One region of the Streptomyces sp. NPDC102270 genome, then DNA from elsewhere that is predicted to be linked to it. Evidence: riboswitches for the same ligand, from Rfam matches in the RefSeq annotation. Region 1 holds a riboswitch; each other region holds the start of a gene.
What was found. Region 1 has a riboswitch for cyclic di-AMP ahead of ACIRP7_RS41180 (C40 family peptidase). Riboswitches for the same ligand answer to the same signal wherever they lie in the genome.
Positions count from the first base shown of each region.

Region 1 (4,312 bases):
TCGAGCGACAGATATATGCACATCTTGGTGGATCGGCATCCGTCACAGCCGCGGTGATGGCACTCTGACGATGAACCACCAGTCCGGGACCGTACTCGAACCATCCGCACCGTGTCGGACTCCGGTCCCGTGGGAAAGGGACGACGTCGCCATGGCAGACCACCTGGAAGCATCCGTCACTCTGCCGAGCGAACCCGCCTCGGTCTCCGCGGCCCGCACCTATGTCCTGAGCACACTGGCGGAGTGGGGGCTGCCGCCCACCACGGACGCCGCCGAGACCGTCCGGCTCATCGTCTCCGAACTCACCACCAACGCCGTACAGCACACCTTCGGGCAGTCACCCACCTTCACGGTGGACATCGAGCTGGACCGTGACGAACAACTGCGCATCGGGGTCACCGACAGCCATCCCCGTTTCCCCAAGCGGCTGCCGGCCGCGGTCCAGCAGGACAACGGGCGGGGGATGGTGATCATCCGCTGGCTCGCCGCCGAGTACGGCGGCAAGCTGAGAGTCCGGCCCACCCGGGAAGGCGGCAAGACCGTCTCCATCGAACTCCCGTGGACAGTTCCGGTGCAGCCGGTCACGGCGGCGGGGCAGCAGGAGCCGTAGGAGAGCTCATACCGGCCGCGCGCGGCCGAACGCTCCCCGCAGCAGCGCCCGGAAGGCGTCCGCCGCGGGTGCCGCCTCGCCGGTCCGGTGGACGACCGAGATCGTACGGCGCAACGCGCCGGCCTCCAGCAGCCGCGTGCCCACGGGAGTGGCCGCCGTCCGAGCCACCATCTCCGGCACCACCCCGACCCCCAGCCCCGCGCTGGCCAGCGCGCCCACCAGGGCGTATCCCGGGGTCGCCACCAGCACCGACGGTGTGGTCCCGATCCGGGCCAGCACCGCCTCCACCTCCCGCCGGGCCGGATGATCCGGCGCCATGCTGATCAGCGGCTCACCGGCGAGCTCCGCCAGCGGCAGCCGCGTCGAGCCGCCCGCCAGGGCATGCCCGGGCGCTGTCACGAGGACCAGCTCCTCGGTCAGCAGCGGCTCCGCGCTCAGGGTGGCCGGGAGGGCGGGGGGCTCGCCCGGCTCATAGGCGTGCGTCAGCGCCAGGTCGATCTCACCGGCCGCCACCGCGGTGATCCCAGCCATGGGTTCGTGGAAGGCGACCGACAGCTCCACGTCCGGGTACGCCCGGCGGAACGTGCTCAGCACCGGCGGCAGCAGCTCAATGCCCGCCGTCTGGAAGGTGCCCAGCCTGAGCGTGCCGCCCGACAGGCCGGTCAGCCGGGCGAGTTCGTGCCGGGCCCGGTCCAGCTCGTCCAGCACCCGCCTGGCCCGCGCCACCAGCAACTCGCCCGCACCGGTGAGCCGCGCGCCGCGGTGATGCCGTACGAGAAGAGCGGTACCCGCCTCCCGCTCCAGCTTGGCCAGCTGCTGGGAGAGAGCGGGCGGGGTGTAGCCGAGGCGCTCGGCGGCCCGGGTGATCGAGCCCGCCTCCGCGACGGCGACCAGGGCGGCGAGCCGGACCGGATCGTACATGGCGAGGCCTGCCTAAAGGAGTGCTTAAGGGAGACCCACGTTATTCGACATACCTGCTGAAGGCTCTGGCGCGGCAGGCTGGTCCGCATGAACGGACAGATCGTGGCCTTCACCGGGATCGCCGCCGGCATGGTCACCATGCCGGGCGCCGACTTCACCGTCGTCGTACGCAACGCCCTGGTCTCCCGCCGGGCCGGGGTCGCCTGCGCACTCGGCGTCGTGGGCGGGCTCCTGGTCCACACGGCACTCGCGGTGGCCGGGGTCGCCGCGGTGCTCACGGCCGTGCCCGCGCTGTTCCGGGCGCTTCAACTGCTGGGCGGGGGTTATGTGCTGTACCTGGGTGTACGGACCCTGCTGGAGCTGCGGCGGACCCGCACGGAGACCGTCGTCGAGGCCGGTGCGGCGGTACGCCCCCTGCGCCAGGGGTTCGTCACCAACGCGCTCAACCCCAAGGTCCCCATCACCTTCCTCAGCCTGCTGCCGCAGTTCGTCCCCCAGGGGAACTCCACGCTGCCCCGGACGCTGCTGCTCGCGCTGATCGTGGTCGCTCTCGCGCTGGTGTGGTTCCCGGCGGTGGCCGTGCTCGTGGACCGGCTGGGGCGGTGGCTGCGCCGACCGCGGGCGGCCCGGGCCGTCGCGGGGGTCACCGGAGGCGCGTTGACGGTTCTCGGCGTGATGCTCCTGGCCGAGCCGCTGCTCGCGGCCTGACCATCTGGCGCTTCGCCGGCGGAGGCGTCGGGAGCGCTGTGCAGTCCTGCGCTGCGGAAGCCCGAGGGGGCGGCGGGAGGTCAGGTCGCCGCCGCCCCCTCGGGGTCACTTGACCCGGCCGTACCAGACGCTCTTCGTCCAGATCTTCTGCAGTCGCACCACGTCCCCGGTCTTCGGGGCGTGCCAGATCTTTCCCTTCCCGGCGTAGATGCCGACGTGGTACACGTTCGAACCCGAGTGGAAGAACACCAGGTCGCCGGCCTTGCGGCTGCCCACGCCGATGTGGCGGGTCTTGTTGTACTGCTGGGCCGCCGTGCGCGGGAGCTTCTTGCCCGCCTTCTTGAACGAGTACAGCGTGAGCCCTGAGCAGTCGAAGCGGCGGGGCCCTGTGGCGCCGTACTTGTACGGCGAGCCCTTCTTGGAGGCCGCTACCTTGAGTGCCTTCGTCGCAGGTGTCGCGGCCGCGGCGTCGGGCGCGAGGCCCGGGACCACGACGGAGCCGCCCACGGCGGCGATGGCGAAGGCCGAGGCCGTACCGGCCCGGACCATCAGCGACGGGACACGATTGAGCGCAGTCATGCGCAACCCTTCGTCAGCCGCCTGTGAAGGATGACCTGTCGGATTCGGGCTGGCGAAGTTGCCCGGCCGCTCACGCGGCTTCACCCCAAGGGACACTCGGCGCGGTCATGGCGTGACCGTTCCGGCGACCCGTCGTGCTTGGGTCCTCCACTCCTGCCGATCCACTTCTGTCGACCGGTCATCCGGGCGGCGGCAGGACTCGGCGTCCGCCCGGATCGCCCCGCCACTGCGGCGGGGGCTTGTCGTCAGACAGGGATCTTGGCGCACGGAAGTGCGAAAAGCCCAACGGAACCGTTGATTTGTGGTGTTACTCACCACTCACCCGTTTGGGTGAACACCCCTTCGAAGGAAGGGGTGTCGAGGGGGCCACGGGCCCCCGGACCAGCACGGAAGGGCCTCATTCCGGTACCGAACCAGGCGCGTTGTGCAACCGCGACGCTCGTAAAAAAGGAGCCGCGCCTCCTCCAATAGGGGGTACGTCGTTTGGTCCGTTTCGACTCAGCTCCGGACGCCTCGTCAACTGTCGGGCTCCGGAGGCACGGTGACCCGGGCCGTACGCCGCTCGCCGTCCAGGACCCGCAGCGCCCGCGCCAGCGTCGCGGCGTGCAGTTCGCGCTCACCCCTGCTGTGCATCAGCACGAGCGCGTCGCGCAGCTCGGTCGCCCTGCTCACCAGCGCCTGCGCTGCGCGCAGTCCGCCGTAGGTGTCCTCGCGCCGGGCCGGGTTGATCCGGCCCAGCAGGTCCACCACGTCGAGATAACGGTCGATCAGCTCGCCCTCGGCGCGCGTGAGCGCGGGCAGCGGTGGAAGGTCCGGCACCATCGACGGCTCACCTCGCTCCCGGTGCGGTGCGGGAGGGCCTACGGCTCGGGACGATCGCGTCCGCCAGGCCGTAGTCAACGGCGCCCCGCGCGTCCAGGACCTTGTCGCGCTCGATGTCCGCGCTCACCTGCTCGGGGCTGCGCCCGGTGTGCCGGACCAGCATCTCCTCCAGGCGGCCCCGCACCCGGACCAACTCGTCGGCCTGGATGGCCAGATCGCCGGCCTGCCCCTGCACCGGCTCGCTCAGCGCGGGCTGGTGGATCACCACCCGGGCGCCCGGCAGGACGGACCGCTTGCCCGGCGTGCCCGCCGCCAGCAGCACCGCCGCGGAGGAGCCGGCCTGCCCGAGGCATGTCGTCTCCACGTCACAACTGACGTACTGCATCGTGTCGTAGATCGCCGACATCGCGCCGAACGAGCCGCCGGGGGAGTTGATGTACAGCGAGATGTCCCGGTCGGGGGCCTGGTACTCGAGGTACATGAACTGCGCCATCAGATCGTTCGCCGAGGTGTCGTCGATCGGCGTCCCGAGGAAGACGATCCGCTCCTCCAGCAGCTTCGAGTACGGATCCATCGTCGTGTGCCCGTAGCTCGTGCGCTCATGGAACTCGGGCAGGACGTGACGTGCGGTGGGTCGGGTCATCGCGTACCCCTCCTCGCGGCAGGCTGTCT
Region 1 covers NZ_JBIWLX010000029.1:2,694-7,005, forward strand. Annotated here, with positions in the region: gene ACIRP7_RS41165 (ATP-binding protein) at 152-610, shown strand; gene ACIRP7_RS41170 (LysR family transcriptional regulator) at 617-1,531, opposite strand; gene ACIRP7_RS41175 (LysE family translocator) at 1,619-2,239, shown strand; gene ACIRP7_RS41180 (C40 family peptidase) at 2,345-2,818, opposite strand; cyclic di-AMP (ydaO/yuaA leader) riboswitch at 2,822-3,033, opposite strand; gene ACIRP7_RS41185 (hypothetical protein) at 3,335-3,640, opposite strand; gene ACIRP7_RS41190 (ATP-dependent Clp protease proteolytic subunit) at 3,648-4,283, opposite strand.

Region 2 (4,312 bases), on a different contig from region 1:
CGCCCAGGGCGGCGAGGAGATCGTCCTCGCCTCCGACGCCGAGGGCGCGGACGCGGCCCTCGACCGGCTCGCGAAGCTGGTCGCCGAGGGGCTCGAGGAGCTTCCCGAGACCGTCTGAGGGAAGGTGCCTTAAAAGCACCGAGGGGCTCGTCCGAATTACCGGGCGGGCCCTTCGAATTTCCCTTTTACGGGCAGCGGAAATACTCCCCCTCGAATTCCCCCCTCTTTGTATACGGTGCCCGTGTTAATGCCGCAGACCTGTCACGTTTACAGGATGTTGCGAGGTCCTCACACGGTCCGCGCGGTCCTGTCCGGAGGTGAACCGCAGCCGGTGCACCGCGCTCGAGCGCTCGGTGTGCAGCGCCGTGATCGCCCGCGCGCGCTCGCCGTCCCCGCGTGCCACCGCGTCCACGATCGCGCCGTGCTCCGCCCAGGACTCCACCGGGTTGGCGGGCGCGTCCACGACGTACATCCAGGCGATCTTGTGGCGCAGCTGGGTCAGCATCGAGGTCAGCGCGGGGCTGCCGGAGGCCTGCGCGAGCGTCTCGTGGAACCAACCCCCCAGGGAGCGCAGATCGTCGCTGTTGCCGCGCCTGGCCCGCTCCTGACCCAGCCTGACCAGGCCGCGCAGCACCTTCAGATGGGCCTCGGTGCGTCGCTGGGCGGCCCGGGAGGCGCCGAGCGGTTCGAGGAGCATGCGCATCTCCAGGAGGTCGGCGCCCTCCTGCTCGGTCGGTTCGGCCACACACGCGCCCGCGTGACGCCGCGTCACCACGAAGCCCTCGGCCTCCAGTGTGCGCAGGGCCTCGCGGACCGGGACCCGGGAGACGCCGTAGCGGCGGGCGAGCAGTTCCTCGGTGAGCCGGCTCCCGCGCTCGTGGACACCGGCGACGATGTCGTCCCGGATCGCCGTGCATACCGAGTGCGCCGGAATACGCATGTCCGACCTCCGTCTTAATCCCCGTGAAACGTCGCCGATTGACGTGTGTTCAGTGACTCTATTGCAATGAGCGGGAATTTCCGACGGCGGACCGGAATCCGGGGATATTTTTTGGACAACGGGGCCCCGGAAACGACGAAAACCCCGGCTCGGGGAGCCGGGGCCTCGCGGGGATCGCGCGGTGGGTCGTCAGACGTTCACGCCGTGCGAGCGCAGGTAGGCGACGGGGTCGATGTCCGAGCCGTACTCGGGGGTGGTGCGCGCCTCGAAGTGCAGGTGCGGGCCGGTGACGTTGCCGGTCGCGCCGGAGAGACCGATCTGCTGGCCGGGGGTGACCGACTGGCCGACCGAGACGCCGATGGACGACAGGTGGCCGTACTGGGTGTACGTGCCGTCGGCCATCCTGATCACGATCTGGTTGCCGTACGACCCGCCCCAGCCGGTCTCCACGACCGTGCCGCGGCCGACCGCGTGGACCGAGGTGCCGCTCGCGGCGTGGAAGTCGACACCGGTGTGGCTGCCGGAGGACCACAGGGAGCCGCCGGACTTGTAGCCGGTGGACACGTAGGAGCCGGAGATCGGGGCGCCGAAGCGGTTGAGGCGCTTGCGCTCGGCCTCGCGGGCGGCCCGCTCCTTGGCCTCGCGTATCTCCTCAGCGCGCGCCTCGGCCTTGCGCTTGGCCTCCGCCTCCGCCTTCTTCAGCGCGGCGGCCCGCGCCTGGGCCTCGGCCTGGGCGTCGAGCTGGTCGGCGAGGGACTCTCCGACGCTGACGACGGGCATGAGACCGGTCTGCTCGACGGAGTTGTCGGCGGCGAACGCCGGGGCTGCGATGGTGCCGATGACGCCGGTGGTGGCGAGGGCCGCGACACCCGCCGCGCGGGCGGTGGTGCGCTTCATGCGGCTGGGACGACGGTGCTTCCCGGTGGCGCAGGTGAACGCCATGTGGTGGCTGGTCCTTTCCTTCCTTCTCGCCTACCGGGTTAGCTGACGGGTTCGGAGCAGGAAGGTCTCCTACGGACCCCCTCGCGGTGCGCGGGCGTCCGATTCACCCCAGGGACGCATGGTTGGGTCCCCGGCTCCCCTGGCTCGCGCCATGCGGGGACTCGGCGATGGCTGTCCGGTGCCGCGGGCGCGGCGCAGTGCCTGACGGACAGCCCAGAGGACGCTAAGCGGGGCCACTTTCAATCCCCAAACCGATCAACGGTTTTGTAGCGCATCCCACAGGGCAGACGGGCAACCTCCTGCCCAATTCGGACATCAGGGGCTCTGGTGACCTTGCGTCACCAGAGCCCCTGGGGCCGGGACCCTCTACTCGGCCGTCACGACCTTGACTTCGCCGATGCCGAGCGCCTCGACGGGCTCCTTGATGGCGGCCGCGTCGCCGACCAGGATCGTCACCAGCCGGTCCACCGGGAAGGCGTTCACGACGGCCGCGGTGGCCTCGACGGTGCCTGTCGCGGCGAGCTGCTGGTACAGGGTCGCCTGGTAGTCGTCGGGCAGGTGCTGCTCGACCTGGTCGGCCAGCGTGCTCGCGACGGCCGCGGCCGTCTCGTACTTGAGCGGTGCCACACCGACAAGGTTCTGTACGGCGACATCGCGCTCGGCGTCGGTCAGACCGCCCTCGGCGAGCGTGCGCAGCACCTTCCACAGGTCGTCCAGGGCGGGACCGGTGTTAGGGGTGTCGACCGAGCCGCTGATGGCGAGCATCGCGGCGCCCGAGCCGTCCGGGGCGGACCTGAGGACCTGCCCGAACGACCGTACGCCGTAGGTGTAGCCCTTCTCCTCGCGCAGGACGCGGTCCAGGCGGGAGGTGAGGGTGCCGCCGAGGCAGTACGTGCCGAGCACCTGCGCGGGCCACACGCGTGCGTGCCGGTCGGCGCCGATACGACCGATCAGCAGCTGCGTCTGGACGGCTCCGGGGCGGTCCACGATGACGACCCGGCCGGTGTCGTCGGCGGTCACCGGCGGCACGGGGCGCGGCCGGCCCGTGGACCCCGTCCAGGAGCCGAGGGTGTCGCCGAGCAGCGCGTCCAGGTCGATGTCGGTGAGGTCGCCGACGACCACGGCGGTGGCGGTGGCGGGGCGCACGTGCTTCTCGTAGAAGGCGCGTACGGCCGCGGAGTCGATGTTCTCGACGGTTTCCTCGGTGCCCTGGCGCGGGCGCGACATGCGCGAGTCCGCCGGGAACAGCTCCCTGGAGAGCTCCTTGGCGGCGCGACGAGACGGGTTGGCCAGCTCGTGCGGGATCTCGTCCAGGCGGTTGCGGACGAGCCGCTCGACCTCGCTGTCCGCGAACGCGGGCGCCCGGAGCGCGTCGGCCAGCAGACCGAGGGCCTTGGCGAGGCGGGAGGCCGGTACTTCGAGGCTGAGGCGGACGCCCGGGTGGTCGGCGTGCGCGTCGAGGGTGGCGCCGCAGCGCTCCAGCTCGGCGGCGAACTCCTCGGCGGAGTGCTTGTCGGTGCCCTCGGAGAACGCGCGCGCCATGATCGTGGCGACACCGTCCAGGCCGGCCGGCTCGGCGTCCAGGGGCGCGTCCAGGAGCACCTCGACGGCGACGACCTGCTGGCCGGGGCGGTGGCAGCGCAGCAGGGTGAGGCCGTTGTCGAGCTTCCCGCGCTCGGGGGCGGGGAAGGCCCAGACCTTGGGCTCGCCCGCCTGCGGCTGCGGGTGGAATTCCATCGCGGCGAGCTCGGTCACTTGGCCGCCTCCTCGTTCTCGTCGGTCGCTTCCACGGTGGCGGCGGAGTCCGGGTCGTCGGCGCCTTCGGCGTCCTCGGCGCTCTGGGCGATCTCGGCCGGGGCGGTGGGCTCGTAGACGAGCACCGCGCGGTTGTCGGGGCGCAGCTTGGCCTTGGCGACCTCCTGCACCTCCTCGGCGCTCACCTCCAGGACGCGCTGCACGGCGGTCAGGGCGAGCTGGGGGTCGCCGAACAGGACGGCGTAACGGCACAGTTCGTCGGCGCGGCCCGCGACGGTGCCGAGCCGGTCGAGCCACTCGCGCTCCAACTGGGCCTGGGCGCGCTCCATTTCCTCGGCCGTGGGTCCCTCGGCGGCGAACCGCGCGAGCTCCTCGTCGATGGCGGCCTCGATGACCGGCACCTCGACGTCACCGGAGGTCTTCACGTCGAGCCAGCCCAGGGAGGGCGCACCGGCCAGGCGCAGCAGGCCGAAGCCGGCCGCGACGGCCGTACGGTCGCGCCGTACGAGCCGGTTGTAGAGGCGGGAGGACTCGCCGCCGCCGAGGACGGTGAGGGCGAGGTCGGCCGCGTCCGCCTCGCGGGTGCCGTCGTGCGGGAGCCGGTAGGCGGCCATCAACGCGCGCGCGGGGACCTCCTCCTCGACGACCTCGCGCAGCTGCTCGCCGATGATCTCG
Region 2 covers NZ_JBIWLX010000022.1:115,516-119,827, forward strand. Annotated here, with positions in the region: gene ACIRP7_RS37570 (HPr family phosphocarrier protein) at 1-118, shown strand, start outside; gene ACIRP7_RS37575 (GntR family transcriptional regulator) at 245-940, opposite strand; gene ACIRP7_RS37580 (M23 family metallopeptidase) at 1,130-1,882, opposite strand; cyclic di-AMP (ydaO/yuaA leader) riboswitch at 1,896-2,059, opposite strand; gene ACIRP7_RS37585 (M16 family metallopeptidase) at 2,249-3,637, opposite strand; gene ACIRP7_RS37590 (M16 family metallopeptidase) at 3,634-4,312, opposite strand, start outside.
Region 2: it holds a riboswitch for cyclic di-AMP, as region 1 does, so the genes downstream of both, ACIRP7_RS37580 (M23 family metallopeptidase) here and ACIRP7_RS41180 (C40 family peptidase) in region 1, are expected to answer to the same signal.

Region 3 (4,312 bases), on a different contig from region 1:
GCGTGATGCCGACGTAGGCCAGGCGCCGCTCCTCCTCCAGTTCCTTCGTCTGGCCGAGGGCGCGCATGTGCGGGAAGACGCCGTCCTCCATGCCGGTGAGGAAGACGACCGGGAACTCCAGGCCCTTGGCGGTGTGCAGGGTCATCAGGGTGATGACGCCGGAGCCGTCCTCGTCCTCGTCGGGGATCTGGTCGGAGTCGGCGACGAGCGCGACCCGCTCCAGGAAGTCGGAGAGCGAGCCGGTCTCCTCGCCCTCGCCGGACTCCTGCTCGAACTCCAGGGCCACGGCGGCGAGTTCCTGGAGGTTCTCGATGCGGGTCTCGTCCTGCGGGTCGGTGGAGGCCTGCAACTCGGCGAGATAGCCGGTGCGTTCGAGGACGGCTTCCAGGACGGTCGCCGGGCCCGCGCCGGACTCGACGATCGTACGGAGCTCCTCCATCAGCACGTTGAACCGCTTCACGGCGTTGGTCGAGCGCGCGGCCATGCCGTACGCCTCGTCGACGCGCTTGAGTGCCTGCGGGAAGCTGATCTTCTCGCGCTGGGACAGGGCGTCGATCATCGCCTCGGCCCGGTCGCCGATGCCGCGCTTGGGGACGTTGAGGATCCGGCGCAGCGGCACGGAGTCCTCCGGGTTGGCGAGAACGCGCAGGTAGGCCAGGACGTCCCGGACCTCCTTGCGCTCGTAGAAGCGGACGCCGCCGACGACCTTGTAGGGCAGGCCGACGCGGATGAAGACCTCTTCGAAGACACGGGACTGCGCGTTGGTGCGGTAGAAGACGGCGACATCGCCGGCCTTCGCGTCACCCGCGTCCGTGAGGCGGTCTATCTCGTCGGCGACGAACTGCGCCTCGTCGTGCTCGGTGTCGGCGACATAGCCGGTGATGCGCGCGCCCGCGCCCGCGTTGGTCCACAGGTTCTTGGGGCGGCGCGACTCGTTGCGCTCGATGACGGCGTTGGCGGCGGTGAGGATCGTCTGGGTGGAGCGGTAGTTCTGCTCCAGGAGGATCGTCGTCGCGTCCGGGTAGTCCTCCTCGAACTGGAGGATGTTGCGGATGGTCGCGCCGCGGAAGGCGTAGATCGACTGGTCGGCGTCACCGACGACACAGAGCTCGGCGGGCGGCAGGTCGTGCTCGCTCGGCGGCACGTCCACCGGGTGCTCGGAGGTCCCGACCAGCTCCCTGACCAGCGCGTACTGCGCGTGGTTGGTGTCCTGGTACTCGTCGACGAGGACGTGCCGGAAGCGGCGGCGGTAGTGCTCGGAGACGTCGGGGAACGCCCGGAGCAGGTTGACCGTCGTCATGATCAGGTCGTCGAAGTCGAGGGCGTTCGCCTCGCGGAGGCGCGACTGGTACATGGCGTAGGCCTGGGCGAGGGTCTTCTCGAAGCCGTCGGTGGCCTGGGCGGCGAAGTCCTCCTCGTCGATCAGCTCGTTCTTCAGGTTGCTGATCTTGGCGCTGAAGGACTTCGGGGGGTAGCGCTTGGGGTCGAGGTCCAGATCGCGGCAGACCAGGGCCATGAGCCGCTTGGAGTCGGCGGCGTCGTAGATCGAGAAGGAAGAGGTGAACCCGAGCTTCTTCGACTCCCTCCGCAGGATCCGCACGCACGCGCTGTGGAAGGTCATGACCCACATCGCGTTCGCGCGCGGGCCCACGAGCTGCTCGACGCGCTCCTTCATCTCGCCCGCGGCCTTGTTGGTGAAGGTGATCGCGAGGATCTGGCCCGGGTGGACATTGCGCTCGCCGAGGAGGTGGGCGATGCGGTGGGTGAGCACCCGGGTCTTGCCGGAACCGGCGCCGGCCACGATGAGCAGCGGGGTGCCGGAGTGCACGACGGCCGCGCGCTGGTTCTCGTTCAGCCCCTCCAGGAGCGCGGCCGGGTCCACCACCGGGCGCGGGGCGCCGTCGCGGTAGTAGGCGTCCCGGTCCGGGGGCACGTCGAACTTCCCACCGAACAGGTCGTCCGGAACGGGTTCCGGCACGTGGTCGTCCTCGGGCGGCGGCGGGGGCTCCTCCGCATGCCCGCGAGGGGCCTGGAGGTCCGCCAGGAAGCTGTCGTCAAAGAGGCTGCTCATCGCTCTCCGAGTCTAGGGTGCCCCACTGACAGCCCGCCGCCGCCCTGAGAACATCCACCCTGCCGTCACGGTCCGTGACGGGCCCCGGACCGACGTGCCGTGCCCGGAGCGCCAGGAACGGCGAACACCCCCTCACCACGACAGATCACCCCGAATCCCCGCCATGGAGCGACGCCCGCGACGAAGGTCACGAAAATGTATCGGGCATATCGACCAGCAACCTTCACATGGGCCACACCCGTTGGCTACCGTTCCGGGCAGGCCGTACGACCCCCTCCGGCGAACGTCGCCGGGCCGCACGGCCTCCGCCGAGTCCGCAGGCGCCGCCGCGCGCCCGGAGCCGGGGACCCACCGAACCCGGGGTGAATCGGCCGACTCCCGCCCACGGGAGCGCCGTAGGGCAACCCTTCCCGCCCGAACCCGACAGCTAACCCGGTAGGCGGAGCACGGAAGGAGTCGCCTCCCTTGGCGTCGCACCGCAAGTCGCGTCCCGTCGGTACGCGCGCAGCAGGCATACGGACCCCGGCCTTCGCGACGGCCGCCCTCACCTCCGTGGCCCTGCTGTCCCAGTCGGCGAACGCCGCGCCGGCCGATGACAAGCCGAGTCTCGAAGAGGTCGAGAAGAAGGTCGACGACCTCTACCGCCAGGCCGAGTCGGCGACCGACACCTACAACGCGGCCAAGGAGAAAACGGCCAAGCAGCGCAAGCAGGTCGAGACGCTCCTGGAGGACGTCGCCCAGCGCACCCAGAAGCTCAACGAGGCACGGGAGGAACTCGGTTCCTTCGCCGCGGCCCAGTACCGCACCGGTGCCGCCGCGCCCGACACGGCGACCTTCCTGCTCGCCGACACCCCGCAGGACTACTTCGACCAGACGCAGCTGATGGGCCGCTTGACGAGCCGCCAGAAGGGCGCGGTCGACGATTACGTCTCCGAGCAGTCCGCGGCGATGAAGAAGCGCCAGGAGGCCTCCCAGAGCCTTCAGGCGCTCACCGACACGCAGAGCAACCTGAGGACCGCCAAGGCGACCGTCCAGAAGAAGCTCGCCGACGCGCGCGAGCTTTTGTCGGAACTGACCGCCCAGGAGAAGGCGCGTCTCGCGGCGATCGAGAAGCGCGAGCAGCAGGAGGCGGCCCGCAGGGCGGCGGAGCTGGCGCGGCAGCAGGAGGCGGCGGAGAAGGCCGCCCAGGAGACCGCCCAGAAGGCCACCGGCCCGCAGGTGAGCACGTCGACGGCGGCCGACTCCTCGTACGCCACCAGGGCCGCCAAGGCCCTCGCCTTCGCCCGCGCGCAGATCGGCAAGCCGTACGTCTGGGGCGCCACCGGCCCCGACTCCTACGACTGCTCAGGGCTCACCCAGGCCGCCTGGAAGGCCGCCGGCGTCGACCTCCCCCGCGTCACCTACGACCAGGTCGGTGCCGGCACCACGGTCTCCCTGGCCGACGCCCAACCCGGTGACCTGGTCTTCTTCTACGACGACATCAGCCACGTCGGTCTCTACATCGGCAACGGCATGATGATCCACGCCCCCAAGCCGGGCGCGTACGTCCGCGAGGAGTCGATCTACTACGACGGTGAGTCGGGGATCCACAGCGTGGTGCGCCCCGCCTGAGGCCGTCGGGGCGGTGCGGTCGGCTCCGCCCGTACCGCGGTCAGGTCCACAGCACCGCGATGAAGATGTTGGCCGAGGTCAGCGCGCCGACCAGGCCGAACAGGCCCTTGTCCACCTTCTCGTCGTCCCGTTTCACATAGACGAGGCCGAGGATCACGATCAGCAGGGCCAGCTTCACGCCGATCTTGATGTTGTTGACGTGCTGGTCGTCGGCCTGGTTGAGGCCGACCAGGATCATCCCGGTGACCAGCATCGTCGCGGCGCCGTGCAGCATCGCGGGGACGAACCGGGCGGCGCCCTGGCCCATCGCCTTCATCTGGGTGAGGAAGCCGCCGAGCAGCGCGGCGATGCCGATGATGTGCAGGCCGACGAAGAGATGGATGAGTACGTCCATGAGGCCGGAGCCTATGCCGGAGCCCGAGGGGCACGCGCACCGGGCCCTGTGAACGGATCTCGCATATATGCGGCCTTTAGCACTCCACGCCTGCCGTGCGCTCCGGAATCCCTACTTCGGTCAGCGCACCGCGCGAAGTCGACGGCGCCACCCCGGCATCACGGTCACCTTCGGTCACCCGGCGGTCCCCTGGCGGCAGTTCCGCACAACGCGTTACCTCCCGGACACGCTCAGGT
Region 3 covers NZ_JBIWLX010000004.1:148,874-153,185, forward strand. Annotated here, with positions in the region: gene pcrA (DNA helicase PcrA) at 1-2,071, opposite strand, end outside; cyclic di-AMP (ydaO/yuaA leader) riboswitch at 2,383-2,528, shown strand; gene ACIRP7_RS08470 (NlpC/P60 family protein) at 2,537-3,682, shown strand; gene ACIRP7_RS08475 (hypothetical protein) at 3,723-4,076, opposite strand.
Region 3: it holds a riboswitch for cyclic di-AMP, as region 1 does, so the genes downstream of both, ACIRP7_RS08470 (NlpC/P60 family protein) here and ACIRP7_RS41180 (C40 family peptidase) in region 1, are expected to answer to the same signal.

Region 4 (4,312 bases), on a different contig from region 1:
GCCTCCACCGCCGCGGGCGCCCGGGTGCCCTCGTCCAGGCCGCCGTCGTCCACTCCCACGCCGAGCCCGCTGCTCGCGGCGAGCGCCCGTACCGCGCCGACGAGACCCCGGTCGGTGAGGATCGGCGGGTGGATGCCGCGCACCACCTGCCGCAGCTCCGTCAGCGCCTGTTCGGCCTGGTCCTGGGCGTCGTCCAGCAGTTTGCGGGCGGCGTCGGGGTCCCGCTCGTAGGCCCGCTTGGCGAGTCCGATCCGCATCGACAGCGCCACCAGGTTGGCCTGGGCGCCGTCGTGCAGGTCCCGCTCGATGCGGCGCAGTTCGGCCTCGTGCGCGGCGATCGCGTCGGCCCGGGTCTCCCTCAGCTCCTCGACCCGCCGGGCCAGCCTGGCCTCGGGGGAGGGCATGAGCAGCACGGTCGACCAGCGGGCCTCGGTGTCCGCGAGCCGCACGATCAGCGGCAGGGCGACCGGGGCGCGGCGCAGCGCCCCGGCCCACACGCCGTCGACGACCAGGCCGAGGGGCCACAGCGGGAGGGCGAGGGCGAGGAGGGCGCCGTAGAGATAGTAGGCGAGCATCCAGCGGAGGTCCCTGAGCGTGCCGGGATCCCGCACCGAGATGCGCAGCCGTTCACGCAGGGTGCCGGTCATCGGTGTGTACGCCTCGGGGATCTCCCGGCCCGTCCACAGGGTGGTCAGGTTCCGCTTGGCGCCGGCGATCCGCCGTATCAGCAGCACGGCCTCGGGCAGCAGCCAGCAGCCGACCACGGCGACCGTGCCGATGGCGGCGATCAGCAGCACGGTGATGAAGAGGTACATGCCGAAGCACATCGCCGCGGCCACGACCAGATGCACGGTCGCCACCGCCGCACGCTGCACCGACTTCCACATGCGGCTCACGCTAGACGAACGGCCCCGGGCGCACGGTGTAGCCCGCTACACCATCGGGGCCCGGACGAGGATCACTCCCCGCCGCCGTCCTCGCTCTCGCCATGGCCCTGGTCCCGCACCCAGTTCCTGTGGGCGTTGGACCCTTCACGGCCGGGAGAGAGCTTCAGCACGGTCCCGTCGTGGAACTGCTCCAGGCTCGTCACCACATAGGGCGAGCCGGCCCGCACCGCCAGCCGGATGCCGCCGTTGCCGAACTCCGTCACCCGCAGCGTTCGCCCGCCGGAGAGCGGGATGTCCCGCTCGCCGATCTCCACCGGTCGCTCGTCGGCTGCCGCCATGGTCCCCTCCTGGTTTGGTGAGGGGCGCCACGGTACGCCGCTCCCGGCAGGCGGATCGGACCTGCGCCACACCCGGCCGCCTGGGCCCCGGGCACACCGCCGCCCTGCTGCACACCGGCCGCCGTACGGGAGAGGGAGCCCGCGGACGCCATCGCCGCGGCGACCGCCCATGTCGCCGGGACCGCGCCCACCGGGGTGTGCGGCGGCGAGAACAACCCTGGCGTGGACCACTCTCCGGATGACGTATGCTGGTTACACAACGACGCGGGGTGGAGCAGCTCGGTAGCTCGCTGGGCTCATAACCCAGAGGTCGCAGGTTCAAATCCTGTCCCCGCTACTCACGGCTCAGGGCCGGAGTCCAGTTCACTGGACTCCGGCCCTGAGTGTTTTCCCCTTCGTGACGTGATGTGACGCGGGGTGAGCGCGTGACCGCCCTCCGCGTTACAGCTGACATACCGTCAATGTCCGTGTGGGGCTTGAGTGAAGGTCAACTCGCCCGTTTTTAGGCGTTCATGGGCCGTAAGTCCAGCGTGATTTCGTTAATGATCAAGCGGAACAGCTTGGAATCGGGCCCCCGCGTCTATTAACGTTCGATAACGCAGCGCGGTCGTCCCAGCCGTCACAAGAGACGGCTCCGTGCTCATGCGCCGAATCCCGCAAGGGAACCGGGGAACCACCAACTTGGGGTGAATCGCTCGTACGCCACCGTGGCAGCACGGTCGGTATACGCGCGTAGGAGACCTTCCTGCTCCGAACCCGTCAGCTAACCCGGTAGGCGAGAAGGAAGGAAAGGAGCGCGCCCACGTGGCGTTCAACCCGCCTGCCCCCGAGGCGCCGTACGTCCCGAGCGACACCCTCGTATACGGCGGCTACCGTGCCGACGACGAGGCCCCGCTCGGCGAGTGGAACCCCACCGCGGACTCCCTCGCTCCCGTACGAGGCCGGCATCGCGTCGCCAAGCAGCGTGGCGGAGGGTTCGCCCGTAGCTCCACCGTTCTGGGCGTCGGTGTCATAGCCGCCGTCAGCGCCGGCGGGATGGCCAGCGCCAACACCGGCAAGCCGCCGGTCTCCATCTCCATGCCCGACCTGCCCAACGTGGGCTCGCTCATCTCGGACGACTCGGCCCCCGCCGCGGACGACACGAGCGCCTTCAGCAGCGTCGGCGCCACCACCGCCGACACCGCCAAGGGCACCTCGGACGCCGGTGAGGCGCTGCGCTCGCGCATCCTGGCCCAGGCCGAGCTGCAGCAGGACCAGCTCGACACCAAGGACGCCCAGGCCATCGCGGACGCCGCCGAGAAGGAGGCCGACGCGGCCGCCGCCAAGGCGGAGAAGGAAGCCCAGGAGAAGGCCGCCGCCGCGAAGAAGAAGGCGGAGGAGGCGGCCGCGAAGAAGGCCGAGGCCGCGCGCCTGGCCGAGCTCGCCAAGCAGTACACGCTGCCGACCTCGTCGTACACCATCACCGGGACCTTCGGTCAGGCCGGTTCGCTGTGGTCCTCCGGTTACCACACGGGCCTCGACTTCGCCGCTCCCACGGGCACGCTGATCAAGGCGATCCACAGCGGCACCATCACCGAGGCCGGCTGGGCCGGTTCCTACGGCTACCGCACGATCCTCACCCTCGACGACGGCACCGAGCTGTGGTTCTGCCACCAGTCCTCGATCAGCGTCAGCGTCGGCCAGAAGGTCGGCACCGGTGACGTCATCGGCCGCGTGGGCGCCACGGGCAACGTGACCGGCGCGCACCTGCACCTGGAGGTCCACCCGAACGGCTCGGCCGACGGGATCGACCCGATGGCGTGGCTGCGCGGCAAGGGGCTCACTCCCTGAGGTTTACGGCGATTTTGCGGCCGTGGCGGAAGACCGGGGTCCGGTGCTTGCGTTGACGTAGGACATGACTTCTTCTCCGCTTCGCAAGCTCGGTTCCTCCGACCTCGAGGTCTTTCCGCTCACCCTCGGCGGCAACGTCTTCGGCTGGACCGCCGACGAGGCCACCTCCTTCGACGTTCTCGACGCGTACAACGCGGCCGGCGGCAACTTCGTCGACACGGCCGACTCGTACTCGTCGTGGGCCGAGGGAAACTCCGGCGGCGAGTCCGAGGCAGTCATCGGCAAGTGGCTGGCGGCCCGCGGCAACCGTGACGACGTCGTCATCGCCACGAAGGTCAGCCAGCACCCGCAGTACCAGGGCCTGTCGGCGGCGAACATCAAGGCCGCCGCCGACGCCTCCCTGAAGCGCCTGGGCACCGACCACATCGACCTGTACTACACCCACTTCGACAAGACCGAGGTGCCGGTCGAGGAGATCATCGGCGCGCTGGACGAACTGGTGAAGGCGGGCAAGGTGCGGGCGATCGGCGCCTCCAACATCTCCGCCGCGCGCCTCGCGGAGTCCCTCGCCTTCTCCGACCGCGAGGGCCTCGCGCGCTATGTCGCTCTCCAGCCCCATTACAACCTGGTCTCGCGCGACACGTACGAGGGTGAACTGGAGGCGCTCGCGGCCCGGGAGGGCCTCGCCGCGGTCCCGTACTACGCCCTCGCCTCCGGGTTCCTCACCGGCAAGTACCGCCCCGGTACGACGGTCGACAGTGCGCGGGCCACGGGCGCCGGCAAGCACCTGGACACCGAACGCGGCCGCAAGGTCCTCGCGGCGCTCGACGACATCGCCGAGTCCCACACCGTCCCGGTCGCCACGGTCGCCCTCGCCTGGCTCGCCGCCCAGCCGACGGTCGCGGCCCCGATCGCGTCAGCCCGCACGGTGGAACAGCTGCCGGCGCTGCTGGGCGTGGCCGACCTGACCCTGACGGAGGAGGAGCTGACGCGCCTGACGGAGGCGTCGGCCTGACCCTCCGCCGCACGGTCTATGTGCGGTACGGGTTGTAGGCGGGGTACGGCACCGCCGGGTGGACCGGAGGCGTCGGCTGGGCGGGGTGGCCGGGGTGGCCGTGGTGCGTCGGCTGGGCCGGGTGAGCGGCGTATCCGTACGCCCCGTACACCGGCCAGGGCGGCGCGGCCACCGGTACCGGCGGTGCCGTGATCCGGGCCGCGTGGTCCAGCGCGGGCCGCGCGACATCCCGCCGCCGCCAC
Region 4 covers NZ_JBIWLX010000005.1:485,572-489,883, forward strand. Annotated here, with positions in the region: gene ACIRP7_RS12580 (histidine kinase) at 1-887, opposite strand, end outside; gene ACIRP7_RS12585 (hypothetical protein) at 959-1,225, opposite strand; tRNA gene ACIRP7_RS12590 (tRNA-Met) at 1,489-1,562, shown strand; cyclic di-AMP (ydaO/yuaA leader) riboswitch at 1,861-2,018, shown strand; gene ACIRP7_RS12595 (M23 family metallopeptidase) at 2,030-3,055, shown strand; gene ACIRP7_RS12600 (aldo/keto reductase) at 3,120-4,070, shown strand; gene ACIRP7_RS12605 (PrsW family intramembrane metalloprotease) at 4,087-4,312, opposite strand, start outside.
Region 4: it holds a riboswitch for cyclic di-AMP, as region 1 does, so the genes downstream of both, ACIRP7_RS12595 (M23 family metallopeptidase) here and ACIRP7_RS41180 (C40 family peptidase) in region 1, are expected to answer to the same signal.